DNA from 3 places in the Streptomyces sp. NPDC017202 genome. Region 1 is predicted to be linked to each of the others. Evidence: riboswitches for the same ligand, from Rfam matches in the RefSeq annotation. Region 1 holds a riboswitch; each other region holds the start of a gene.
What was found. A riboswitch is a leader RNA that binds a small molecule or an ion and turns the genes downstream of it on or off. The one in region 1 is predicted to bind cobalamin.

Region 1 (4,332 bases):
GGAGCGGGACTTCGGGGAGGGTCAGGATCACGTGCGTGCCGGGGACGGGGGAGCCGAGGACCACGACGAAGAAGAGACGGACGGCGAGGACGGCCAGGGCGAGGTGGAGGAAGGCGGAGTAGGAGCGGGACCAGGGGGTGCGGGGACGGCAGGTGAGGACGACGTGGGCGGAGGTGGTGAGGAGGAGGGCCAGCAGGAGCGGGTTGGTGGTGCGGGTCGCGGCCGTGCCCAGACCGAGGGCCCACAGCCACCAGGCGCCGGGGTGGAGTGGGGGCGCGGAGGCGCTCGCCGGCGTCGGCCGGGTGCGGGCCCCGCTGGGGCCGACACGGTTCCCGGTGGGCCGGAGACGGTTCCCGGTGGGACGGGTGCCGCTCCCGACGGGGCGGGCGCCCTCAGTCATTCCGGCGCCGCCGGGCCTGCCACACCGCCGCCGCGGCCAGGGCGGCGACCAGCGCGCCGCCCGCGTAGACGCCCACGGACGGGCCGCCGCCGTCCGCGGCGGACGACGGGGAGTCCGGCGAAGCCGGCGGCTCCGCGGCGGAGTCGTCCCGCTGCTCGCCCCGCTGCTCGTCCTCGTCCGTCGTCACCTGGTCCCCGCAGCCCTTCTGCGGGTAGCCCGCGATCGCGCACAGCAGCGCGTTCGTGTCGTAGCGCAGGGGTTTCGCGGTCGAGGCGAGGGCCTCGGCCGTGGTCGCGTCGTCCGGGACGCGGGCGCAGGCCGTGCGGGCGGCGGGCGGCCTCTCGCCGGACGGCGCGTCCGCGGCGGTGCCGAAATCGAGGACCAGGGCCACCCGCTTCATGCCGTCCCGCTCCGGGGTCCGCGCGCAGATCGACCCGAACGAGGCCGTGCCGCGCGGCCGCGACGCGTTCTGCGAGTCCTCGCTGACCGCGAAGCGGAAGCCCTGCACGGCGCCGTCGGAGGGGCGGGCCGTGGCGGGGCCCTCGGTGGCGTAGACCCAGCGGTCGCCGTCGCGGTCCCAGAACGACCAGTAGCGGTAACCGGCCGCCTGCGCCGGGCCGGTGCCGGCCAGACCCAGGAACAGCGCGGCGGCGAGCAGGGCGCCGAGACGGCGTATCACGGCTGCTGCTTCCTGCGGCCGCTGATCAGGAAGCCGATGCCGACACCGGCGACGAGGAAGACGCCGACGGTCCACCAGACGCCGAAGCCGTCCTCGGAGTCCTCCCTCGCCCCGTCCGTGTCGTCGGTCCCGTTCGCGCCGTCCTGCCGCGCGGCGCCGGTGGCCTGCGGGGCCGGGCCCGTCGCGTTCAGGGCGGCGACCAGGTCCGTGCCGCCGAACGCGCGCGGGTCGGTGCCCGTCGCGTGGGCGGCGAGGACCAGTTGGGCCCAGGCGGCGGGGCCGCTCTGCTTCGCCCAGGCGGCGGCGTTGCGCTGGAGCCAGGCCAGCGGCTTGCCCGCCTGCCCGGCGCCGCCCTGCGCGGCGAGCGCGACCACGGCGTCGGCGGTGTTGCCGTAGTCCGGCTGGTTCTCGGCGCCGGGGAGCACCGAGGTCAGGTACCCGTCCTTCGCGACGGCCTTCGCCAGGTAGGCGGCACCGTTGGCGGCGGCCTGCCGCGGGGTGGCGGGGGCGGCACAGGCGGTCGCGGCCGCCTTCTTCCCGGCGCCGGCCGCCAGGCCCTCGCCGAGCGCGCCGAGGACGCCCGCGGCCGTCGCGTCCGCGTTGGCCGCCAACGCGCCCTGCTTGTCGGGCTGGTAGGCGAAGGCGCCACCGTCGTCACAGGGCAGCGCGAACCCGACCAGGGCGTCGTACGGCGACTTCCCGCCCTTGACGACCTCGGCGGGCTTCTCCCCGGCCGCGGCCAGCGCGCCGACGACGACGGCCGTCGAGTTGGTGTCGCTGGCGCCGCCGGGGGCGTACCCCCAGCCGCCGTCCGCGTTCTGCACGGACTTCAGCCAGCCGACGGCCTTCTTCGCCGCGGCCTCGTGACCGCCGAGGGCCGCGAGGGCCTGTACGGCGGCGGCGGTGCTGTTGGTGTCGACCATCAGCTTGGCGTCGCAGGCCTGGGCGGGATCGGCGCGGAACGCGGCGAAGGAGCCGTTCGCGCACTGCTGCCCGGTCAGCCAGTCCACGGCCTTCTCCGCCGGCTTCACCCCGACCGTGTCCTGGGCGAGCAGCGCGAGCGACTGGCGCCAGACACCGTCGTACGTCGGGTCGGTGGTGCCGTACAGACCGGACGGGACCGCCACGGACGGGGTCGGCGACGGGGACGCGGCCACGGCGGGCGTGGCGGCGCCGATCACTGCGGTGGCGGCCAGGACGGCGGCGCTGCGGCGGACGTTCATGATCGGCGGGTGCCTCTCCCTGTCAGGGGGCCGGGCAGCGCGGGACACCCCGGCGGCTCGGCTCCGCATACCTCGACGGTGCCCGTGCGGCGGCGGCGCCGACGCACGTGAGCCGGTCACGTCCCGTCGGGGCAGTCCGGCTGGCCACGGTGTCCGGTGGCTCACGGTTGCGGGTCAGCGCCGGAATTGCACCGGCTTTCCCCCGTACGGGTGTGATGACGACGGGGCCACTGTACTCGGCCGTAGGAAAGGCCCTGAGGGCCGCCCGTGAGGACGGGCGGACGGCGGAAGGAGCGGTGGTGCGAGCGGTGGCGGGCCCTGGGGGAGCGGTGGCGGGCCCCGGGGGAGCGCTACTCCCGCGCCCCCGGCTCCGGCACGTCGATCAGGCGGCAGGCCGTCTCGATGTCGCTGCGGACCTGGGCGATGGAGGCGCGGCCCGAGAGCCAGGCGATGAGGGCCGAGTGCCAGGTGTGTTCGATGACGCGGACCGCGGAGAGCTGGTACGGGGTGGGGTCGGCCAGGCCCGTCGCGTCGAGGATGATCGCGGTGGTCTGGCGGGAGACCTGGTCGACCTCGGGCGAGACGCTGCGGTCGGCGAAGGTGAGGGCGCGCACCATCGCGTCGGCGAGATGGGGCTCGCGCTGGAGGGCCCGGAAGGCGCGCATCAGGGTCTCGGCGACGCGGGCGGAAGGGGTGTCGCCCGCCGGGGGCTTCTTCCGCAGCGTGCCGTGCAGGCGCTCCAACTGGTCCTGCATGGTGGCGACCAGCAGGTGCACCTTGGACGGGAAGTAGCGGTAGAGCGTGCCCAGGGCCACCTGCGAGGACTCGGCGACCTCCCGCATCTGCACCGCGTCGAACCCGCCCCGGCTCGCCAGCCGCGCGCTCGTGTGCAGGATGCGGCGGCGGCGGGCCTCCTGCCGCTCGGTGAGGGGGGCGGCGGAGGGGCGCCGGACGCTGGTGTCCACCTTGTCCCCCTTGGCTTGCGCAGGCATGGGTCCCGTTCCGTGACGGTCGGTGAGGGCGTGGGATCGCTCAGCGGACACAGGGCGCCGGGCCGTGGCGTGAATCACCTGATCCACTGCTCACAGCGTCCTTACCTGCCGGTAGATTCGGAGCCTCCCGGACGATCAAGTCTGAAACTTGTTCTAGATTAGCGTCCCGTCGTAGTCTCGCGGGACAGTGCAGGCAGAAGGGGGCCCGGAGTGACCGCTGAGGCCAGTCAGGCGGGGTCCCAGGACCTCGCCGCGGACGGCGGGCGACCGCTCGACATCGCGCTCCTCACCTACAAGGGGAACCCGTTCTGCGGCGGCCAGGGCGTCTACGTCCGCCACCTCTCGCGCGAACTGGTCCGGCTCGGCCACCGCGTCGAGGTCATCGGCTCCCAGCCCTACCCGGTCCTCGACGGGGACCACGACGGCCGGCTGTCCCTCACCGAGCTGCCCAGCCTGGACCTCTACCGTCAGCCCGACCCCTTCCGCACCCCGGAGCGCGACGAGTACCGCGACTGGATCGACGCCCTCGAAGTGGCCACGATGTGGACCGGCGGCTTCCCCGAACCGCTGACCTTCTCCCTGCGCGCCCGCCGCCATCTGCGGGCCCGTCGCGGCGAGTTCGACGTCGTGCACGACAACCAGACCCTCGGCTACGGCCTGTTGGGCGACGTCGGCGCACCCCTGGTCACCACCATCCACCACCCCATCACCGTCGACCGGCAGTTGGAGCTGGACGCGGCCGAGGGCTGGAAGCGCCGCGCCTCGGTGCGCCGCTGGTACGCCTTCACCCGCATGCAGAAGCGCGTCGCCCGCCGCCTGCCGTCCGTGCTCACCGTCTCCGGGACCTCCCGCCAGGAGATCGTCGACCACCTCGGGGTCCGCGACGACCGCATCCACGTCGTCCACATCGGCGCCGACACCGACCTGTTCGCGCCCGACCCGTCGGTGCCCGTCGTGCCGGGCCGCATCGTCACGACGTCCAGCGCGGACGTGCCGCTCAAGGGCCTGGTCTTCCTCGTCGAGGCGCTGGCCAAGGTC
Region 2 (4,332 bases), on a different contig from region 1:
AGGGTCTTCTCGCGGGCGAACCGCACCCGGACGGGAAGGACGCCGAGCCCCGCGACCTCGCCGGCGCGCGACTCGACCTCGTCCTCGATGTGCTCGCCGAGGATCTGGAAGCCGCCGCAGACGCCCAGCACGGGCCGCTGCTCGGCGACCCTGCGCAGGATCGCGTCCGCCAGCCCGCGCTCCCGCAGCCACTCCAGTGCCCGGACCGTCCCCCGGGTCCCCGGCAGCACCACGAGGTCGGCGTCGGCCAGTTCCTCCGGCCGGTCCACGAACCGCACGACGACGCCCGGTTCGGCGGCCAGCGCGTCCACGTCGGTGAAGTTGGACATCAGCGGGACCGCGCAGACGGCGACCCGCAGCACGTCCTCGCCGACGGGCGCGGAGACGGCCGACTCCCGGACGGCGCCCCGCAGGGAGACCGCCATCCCGTCCTCCTCGTCGATCCCGAGCCCGTGCCGGAACGGCAGCACCCCGTACGTCCGCCGCCCGGTCAGCCCGTGCAGCATGTCCAGGCCCGGCTCCAGCAGCGAGACGTCACCGCGGAACTTGTTGACGAGGAACCCGGCGACCAGTTCCTGGTCCTGCGGCGAGAGCAGCGCGACGGTCCCGAAGAAGGAGGCGAAGACGCCGCCGCGGTCGATGTCGCCGACGACGAGCACGGGGAGCCGCGCGTTGCGGGCGATCCCCATGTTCACGATGTCGGTCCGCCGCAGGTTGATCTCGGCGGGACTGCCCGCCCCCTCACAGATCACCGCGTCATACGTGCCCCGCAACTCGGCGAGACAGTCGAGAACGGTCCCGAGGAGTTCCTCCTGCCGTCCGCCGCGCAGCCTGTTCCCGGGGGACGGCTCCCCGGATCCCCCGGATGCCCCGGATGCCCCGGATCCCCCGGGTTCTCCGGCCTTCCCGAAGAACCCGCGCGCGCTCATCTCGCCGACCGGCCTGCCGAGCAGCACGACCTGACTGCTGCGCTCGCCGCCCGGCTTGAGCAGCACCGGGTTCATCAGCGCCGTCGGCTCGATGCGGCAGGCCTGCGCCTGCATGGCCTGCGCGCGCCCGATCTCGGCGCCCTCGCGGGTCACGAACGAGTTGAGTGACATGTTCTGCGCCTTGAAGGGCGCCACCTTGACCCCCTGCCGCACCAGCCACCGGCAGATCCCGGCCGTGACGACGCTCTTGCCGGCGTCCGAGGTGGTGCCGGCGACGAGGAGACCCCCGCTCATGACGTACGCCCCTTCGCTCTCGCCGCGAGGACACCCGCGGAGACGACGCGCGCGGCGACGGTGACGCCGAGCGCGAGCAGGCCGACGCGGCGGGAGAGCCGCGCGGCACGTTCGATGTCGTGGGCCACGACGGGCCGCCCCCGCTCCCCGTTCAGCACGGGCCGGTGTTCGACGCGCCCGGCGTACGACAGCGTCCCGCCCAGCCGCACCCCGAGGGCACCGGCGAACGACGCCTCCACGGGACCGGCGTTGGGGCTGGGATGCCTGCGCGCGTCGGCCCGCCAGGCCCGCACCGCCCCGCGCGGGTCGTCACCGGCGACGGCGGCAAGGACGGCGGTCAGCCGCGCCCCCGGCCATCCGGCGACGTCGTCCAGCCGGGCCGACGCCCACCCGAAGCGGAGGTGGCGCGGCGAGCGGTGGCCGACCATGGCGTCCAGGGTGTTGACGGCCCGGAACCCGAGCAGTCCCGGCACGCCGCCGACGGCCCCCCACACCAGGGCGCCCACGACCGCGTCGGAGGTGTTCTCGGCGACGGACTCGACGACCGCGCGGGCGATGCCGTCGGCGTCCAGGGCCTGCGGGTCCCGTCCGCACAGGTGCGGCAGCCGTGCCCGCGCGCCCTCGACGTCCCCCGCTTCCAGGGCCCGCCCGATGCTCCGGGCCTCCCGTACCAGTGAGGTCCCGCCGACGACGGCCCACACGGCGGCACCGGTCAACGCGACGGAGGCGGCGGGGGAGCGGCGTACGGCACGGGAGGCGAGGGCTCCGAGGGCCACGGCGCCGCCGGCGCACACGGCGGTGTGCAGCGCGCCCCACCCGCGGTGGTCCCGCCACAGCACCCGTTCCACGCCGGCCGCGGCCCGCCCGAACACGGCGACCGGATGCCCCCGGCGCGGATCGCCGAGGAGGAGGTCCCCCAGGAGGCCGGCGGCGGCACCGTACGCGTATCGGCGATCGGCACCCATCGGCTCAGCCGGCCGACGGGCCGGGCAGCGACCTGGTGCGGTACCTCGAACGGCAGCCGAGCATGGCGATATGTCCTCACTCAGGGTGTCCACGCCCTGGTTCGACGAGACCGGCGACGAGAGTTCCTGGCTCCCGGGGGTGTCTACCCCGGTGACAGTGGCGGGACCGCGCCGGATTCACACCGGCTTCCTCTTCTGTCGCCGTACATGGCCCCGGCAGTCCACCACGGGCCCGGAACGGCCGTCAACTCGCTGTTGACCTGGGGCGGGACAGTGTGCAGAACCCCACACACCGCCGGTCACGGCCGTCACGCACGCGTGGGGCGCGGGACGGTGGTCCGTCCCGCGCCCCACGCGCGTGTGTGCGTGCCGGTCCGTCAGGCGACGATCAGCGAGATCCCGTAGGCCACCGCCCCGGCGCACGCCGCGAAGCACGCGTACGCGCCGGTGACGGCCAGGGTGGCGGAGCCGCCCTGGGCCGCGGCCCGTTCGCGGCGGGAGAGGCCCATGATGCCGAGGGTGAAGAGGGCCACGAGGGCCACGGTGACGACGAGACTGACGCCGAAGACGGAGCCGAGAGCCGCCCAGTCGATCTTCATGCTGCTTCTTCCTTCGTACCGGTGGGGGCGGGACTCAGACGGTGGTGACGGTGGGAGCGGCCGGCGGAGCCGGCTCCGCCGCCGGGGCGGGGATGGTGGCCGTGAGGTCCTCGGCGACCGTGCCCGCCGGGGGCGGGGTCACGGCGGCGATCGCGGTGGTGACCACGCCGGCCGGTTCCTCGTCCGCGTCGACGACGTTCGTGTGGTCGATGACCTCGCGCCGCGAGATCTTCCAGATCGCCGCGCTGGAGGCGATGAGGAACACCGCGACGAGCGCCGTGCCCCAGTCGCCGAGGCCGGTCACGTACTCGGCGAGGGCGCCGACCAGGGCCGCGGCCGGCAGCGTCAGGCCCCAGGCCACGAACATCCGGGTCGCGGTCGACCAGCGGACGACGCCGCCCTTGCGGCCGAGGCCCGCGCCCATCACCGAGCCGGACACCGAGTGCGTGGTGGAGAGCGAGAAGCCGAGGTGGGAGGAGGCCAGGATGACGGTGGCCGCGCTGGTCTGGGCGGCGAAGCCCTGCTGCGGCTGGAGGTCGGTCAGGCCCTTGCCCATGGTGCGGATGATGCGCCAGCCGCCGAGGTAGGTGCCGAGCGCGATCGCCAGGCCCGCGGACAGGATGACCCACAGCGGCGGGTCGGAGTCGGGGGCGACGGCGCCGCCGGCGACCAGGGCGAGGGTGATGATGCCCATCGTCTTCTGCGCGTCGTTGGTGCCGTGGGCGAGCGAGACCAGGCCGGCGGAGGCGATCTGGCCGGTCCGGTAGCCCTTGGCGGCGGCCTTGCCGTCGGCCTTCCTGCCCAGCGCGTACGACAGCCGGGTGGCGAGCATCGCCGCGACGCCCGCGACGATCGGCGCGGCGATGGCCGGGATCAGGACCTTGGTGACGAGCACGTCGCCGTGGACCGCGCCGGCGCCCGCCGAGGCGATGGTGGCGCCGATCAGGCCGCCCATCAGGGCGTGCGAGGAACTGGACGGCAGTCCGACCAGCCAGGTCATCAGGTTCCAGAGGATCGCGCCGACCAGGGCGGCGAAGATGACCTCGGGACGGATGCCGGTCTCGTCGACGAGACCCTTGGAGATCGTGTTGGCGACCTCCACGGAGAGGAAGGCGCCTACAAGGTTCAGAACGGCGGACATGGCCACCGCGACCTTGGGCTTGAGGGCACCGGTCGAGATGGTGGTGGCCATCGCGTTGGCGGTGTCGTGGAAACCGTTCGTGAAATCGAACGCGAGTGCGGTCACTACCACAATCGCGAGGATCAGCGAGAAGCTTTCCATTTACCCAGGCAATCGTTCGAGGTCATTGGCTGGATGAACGTAGGTAACCCGAGTGAACGGAAGGTGAACTGGGACGGGCTTCATGGTGTCCACAATCGGCGGAGTTCATTCCGCTTCGCCGTGACACCCCGGACGCCGCACGGGCCCGGGTCCCGCGCCCCCTTCTCCGGGGGTCCTGGAAGGCCGCGAAAGAGACGTTCGTCACCTGGCAGGATCGCGGGCATGGCAGAGCAGCGACGCGACACCGGTGACGGCATCCACGA
Region 3 (4,332 bases), on a different contig from region 1:
CCTGGAGCCGGTCGCACAGGCGGCTCGTCGACGGCGGGGTGGAGGCCAGCGAGTCGGCGAGGGTGCGCAGGTTGATGCCCTCCTGGTGCTCCAGGACGAACAGCACGCGCAGCTGGGACGCGGACGCGGGCGCCGTCGAGGCCCGCCCCCACAGCACTTCCAGCAGCTCGGCGGCCGTCGCGGTCACCCGTGCGACCTCGTCGGGGTCCGGGCGATGGCGGAAGGCAGTCACGGTCACACTCTCGCAGGCACTGGGACGACCGCCAGGGTACTAGGGCCTCTCGCGGGGATCAGGCCGGATCAGGCACCGGGGCCCGCGAGCGCGGCCTGATCCCCACGAGAGGCCCCAGCGGCTCCCCCGCCCCCGGCACCCCTCGAACCCGCCGCGCCGCCCGGCGCGCGGGACACCCCCGGCCGGCGAACCGGCCCCCGAGCGAAGGATCGGTGTTATTCCCGTCGTGGTATCCCCCGTCACGAACAGATTCGTCACCGCCGAGCGTGCCCTGCGGAAGGCGGCACCTCATGAACTGGTCGAGGCCGTCCGCCGTGCGCTGGTCGAGCAGTACGCGGCCCTCTCCGCCGAGTTGCTCATGGCGGACTACGGTCTGACGTCGCTGCAGCCGGTGGCCGGACCCCGGGACCAGGAGCCCGTGCCGGTGCACGGCAGCGCCGCGGGCCGGGCGTTCGGCGCGCAGGAGCCGTACGTCGAACCGGCCGGGAGCGGGCGGGTGCGGACGCACCTGCCGGTCTCGGTGCGCGGCGACCGGCTCGGGGTGCTGTCGGTGACGCTGCCCGAGGACAGCGGGGTGCGGGACGTGCTGGGCGAGCTGGCGGAGGTCGCGCAGGTGCTCGGGCACGAGGTGGTCGTGGCCGAGCGGGCCACCGACCTGTACCTGCGGGCCCGGCGCAGGGGACGGCTCACCCTGGCCGCGGAGATGCAGTGGCAGCTCCTCCCGGCCCGCTCCGGCACCGGCCCCGAATACGCGCTCGGCGCCCAGCTGGAGCCCGCCTACGCCGTCCGCGGCGACAACTTCGACTGGTCCGCGACGGACGACCGCCTCACCCTGTACGTCAACAACGGCATGGGCGACGGCACGGAGGCGTCGCTGCTGACGAACCTGGCGGTCAGCGCGCTGCGCAACGCGCGGCGGGCCGGCCTCCCGATCGCCGACCAGGCGGCGCTGGCCGACCAGGCGGTGCACGCCCACTACCGGGGCCGCCGCCACCTGCCGGTGCTGATGCTGGAGGTCGACGTCGCCACGGGCCGGGCCCAGGTGGTGGACGCCGGCTCACCGCGGCTGCTGCGGCTGCGGGCGGGCACCGTCGAACCCGTCGACCTGGACGCCCAGTTGCCGCTGGGCATGTTCGAGGAGACCGACTACGTGGCGCAGCCGTTCCAGGTGGAGCCCGAGGACCGGCTGGTGTTCGTCAGCGACGGCGTCCACGCCGTGTCCCCGCCCGGTGGAGGGACGTACGGGGACGCCGCCCTGGCCCGCGCGATCACCGCCACCCGGCTGCTGCCGGCGGCCGAGGTCCCGCGTGCCGTGCTGCGCGAACTGGCGGGGCACCGCGGCGGGTCCGTGACGGAGGACGACGCGCTCGTGGTGTGCCTGGACTGGCACGGCCGCTGACCCTCCGGATTCCGGACCGGCACGGCCGCCGACCGACCGGTGTGCCGGAACCGGCACGGCCGCCGACCGGCCGGTGCACCCCGGCCGAAAGGGCCGCCGACCGGTGTCCGCGCGGCCCCGGTGCGGCCCCGGCGGGGCCGGTGTGCGCCGGGCCGGCACCCCGCGTCCGCCGCCCGTGCGCCCCCGTTCCCGCTTGTCACCGCCCCTGTCCTCGCACTACTGTCACCACGCCTTGGTGAACGGGAAATCCGGTGTGATGCCGGTGCGGCCCTCGCCACTGTGATCGGGAAGTCCGGCTCCGGCCCTCGCGGGCAGCCACTGGGTCCTCACGGACCCGGGAAGGCGGAGCACGGGCGGTGGTACCCGTCAGCCAGGAGACCGGCCAAGGCGCGTCAACCATCCACGAGGTGCTGGAGAGGGTCTGCTGAGCCATGCACATAGCCGAGGGTTTTCTGCCTCCGGCGCACGCGGTCGCCTGGAGCGTCGCGTCGGCGCCGTTCGTCGTCCACGGAGCCCGGTCGCTCACCCGTGAAGTCAGGGAGCATCCCGAGAGCACACTGCTGCTCGGTGCCTCCGGCGCCTTCACGTTCGTCCTGTCCGCACTCAAGCTCCCGTCGGTGACCGGGAGTTGCTCGCACCCCACCGGCACCGGCCTGGGCGCCGTCCTGTTCCGGCCGCCGATCATGGCCGTGCTGGGCACGATCACCCTGCTCTTCCAGGCCCTGCTGCTCGCGCACGGTGGCCTGACCACGCTCGGCGCCAACGTGTTCTCGATGGCGATCGTCGGACCGTGGGCCGGATACGGCGTGTACCGCCTGCTGCGGCACTACGGCCTGCCGCTGATGGTCACGGTGTTCGCCGGCGCGTTCGTCGCCGACCTGTCCACCTACTGCGTGACCAGCGTGCAGCTGGCGCTGGCGTTCCCCGACCCGAGCAGCGGGTTCCTGGGCGCGCTCGGCAAGTTCGGGTCCATCTTCGCCGTCACGCAGATCCCGCTGGCCGTGAGCGAGGGGCTCCTCACCGTCCTGGTGATGCGTCTCCTCGTGCAGTCCAGCAAGGGCGAACTGACCCGGCTGGGCGTGCTGGTGACCGGGGGCCGGAACCGGAAGCCGGACACGACCGGGGCGGTGACCCGGTGAAGCGGAACACGAAGATCAACCTCCTGCTGCTGCTCGCCGTGCTCGCGCTCGCGGTGCTGCCGCTGGCCCTGGGTCTCGGTGACCACAAGGAGCAGCCGTTCACCGGCTCCGACGGCGAGGCGGAGACGGCGATCACCGAGCTGGAGCCGGACTACGAGCCGTGGTTCTCGCCCCTGTACGAGCCTCCGTCCGGGGAGATCGAGTCGGCGCTGTTCTCCCTCCAGGCGGCCCTGGGCGCGGGCGTCCTCGCCTACTACTTCGGGGTGCGCCGTGGCCGCCGCCAGGGCGAACTGCGGGCGCTGGCCCGCCTGGAGGAGAAACAGGACGGGGCCGAGGCACGGGACGGGGCCGAGGCACGGGACGGGGCCGAGGCACGGGACGGGGCCGAGGCACGGGACGGGGCCGAGGCACGGGACGACGTGAGCGCGCCCGACGCCGGCAAGTCCCCGCAGGAACGGGTCTGATCGGACGTGCTGCCGATCGACGCGGCGGCGCACAGCAGTCGCTGGCGCCACCGCCATCCCGTGGACAAGGCCGTGCTGGGGCTCGGCCTCACCCTGCTCGCGGTCTCCCTGCCGCCCTGGCCGGGCGCGGCCCTGGTACTGCTGACGGCACTCGCCCTGCTGCTGGGTCCGGCGGGGGTGCCGCCCCGCCGGCTGTGGCGCGCCTACCGGGTCCCGCTGGGCTTCTGCGCTACGGGCGCGCTCACCCTCCTCGTCCAGGTGGGCGGGCCCGACGGGTTCGTGTCCCCGGCCGACGGTGGCCCGGTGCGGGCCGGGGAGCTGATGCTGCGCACCTCGGCCGCCTCACTCGGCGTGCTGCTGTTCGCGTTCACCACGCCCATGTCGGATCTGCTGCCCCGCCTGGTGAGGGCGGGCGTGCCCGCGCCGGTCGTCGACGTCGCCCTGGTGACGTACCGCATGAGCTTCCTGCTGCTGGACTCGATGCGCCGGATCCGGGAGGCGCAGGCGGCCCGGCTCGGGCACACGAGCCGGGCCGCCGAGTGGCGTTCGCTCGCCGGGCTCGGCGCCACCGCGTTCGTGCGGGCCTTCGACCGGGCGGCGCGGCTGCAGGCCGGGCTCGCCGGACGCGGTTACGACGGCACCCTGCGCGTCCTGGTGCCCGAGGCCCGCGTCTCCGCGCGCTTCACGGTGGCCGCGGCCGCCCTCCTGGTGGCTCTGGCCGCCCTCACCCTCGTCCTGGAAAGGCCCCTGTCATGAGCGAGCTGGTCGCCCTGCGGGGTGTCTCCTTCGGGTACGAGGACGGCCCGGCCGTGCTCGAGGATCTCGACTTCACGGTACGCGCGGGGCGCGCCCTCGCCCTGCTGGGCCGCAACGGCAGCGGGAAGACGACCCTGATGCGGCTGCTCAGCGGCGGACTGCGCCCGCGGACCGGCACGTTGACGGTCGAGGGACGGCCGGTGGGGTACGACCGCAAGGGGCTGACCCGGCTGCGGACGACCGTGCAGCTGGTGGTGCAGGACCCCGACGACCAGCTGTTCGCCGCGTCCGTCGCCCAGGACGTGTCGTTCGGGCCGCTGAACCTGGGGCTGCCCGACGCCG

Region 2: linked by a shared signal. The riboswitch ahead of ACH4N1_RS26130 (cobalamin biosynthesis protein) and the one ahead of ACH4N1_RS01405 (prenyltransferase/squalene oxidase repeat-containing protein) in region 1 are both predicted to bind cobalamin.
Region 3: linked by a shared signal. The riboswitch ahead of ACH4N1_RS33595 (energy-coupling factor ABC transporter permease) and the one ahead of ACH4N1_RS01405 (prenyltransferase/squalene oxidase repeat-containing protein) in region 1 are both predicted to bind cobalamin.

The regions. Positions count from the first base shown of each region.
Region 1 is NZ_JBIRNP010000001.1:342,727-347,058, reverse strand. It holds gene ACH4N1_RS01415 (energy-coupling factor transporter transmembrane component T) at 1-400, opposite strand, end outside; gene ACH4N1_RS01410 (SCO2322 family protein) at 393-1,079, opposite strand; gene ACH4N1_RS01405 (prenyltransferase/squalene oxidase repeat-containing protein) at 1,076-2,302, opposite strand; cobalamin riboswitch at 2,410-2,543, opposite strand; gene ACH4N1_RS01400 (TetR family transcriptional regulator) at 2,653-3,294, opposite strand; gene ACH4N1_RS01395 (glycosyltransferase family 4 protein) at 3,505-4,332, shown strand, end outside.
Region 2 is NZ_JBIRNP010000016.1:57,614-61,945, reverse strand. It holds gene ACH4N1_RS26135 (cobyric acid synthase) at 1-1,223, opposite strand, end outside; gene ACH4N1_RS26130 (cobalamin biosynthesis protein) at 1,220-2,188, opposite strand; cobalamin riboswitch at 2,289-2,421, opposite strand; gene ACH4N1_RS26125 (hypothetical protein) at 2,566-2,787, opposite strand; gene ACH4N1_RS26120 (anion permease) at 2,822-4,069, opposite strand; gene ACH4N1_RS26115 (class II aldolase/adducin family protein) at 4,292-4,332, shown strand, end outside.
Region 3 is NZ_JBIRNP010000033.1:23,234-27,565, reverse strand. It holds gene ACH4N1_RS33605 (MarR family transcriptional regulator) at 1-238, opposite strand, end outside; gene ACH4N1_RS33600 (PP2C family protein-serine/threonine phosphatase) at 459-1,631, shown strand; cobalamin riboswitch at 1,848-2,033, shown strand; gene ACH4N1_RS33595 (energy-coupling factor ABC transporter permease) at 2,063-2,770, shown strand; gene ACH4N1_RS33590 (energy-coupling factor ABC transporter substrate-binding protein) at 2,767-3,234, shown strand; gene cbiQ (cobalt ECF transporter T component CbiQ) at 3,241-3,990, shown strand; gene ACH4N1_RS33580 (energy-coupling factor ABC transporter ATP-binding protein) at 3,987-4,332, shown strand, end outside.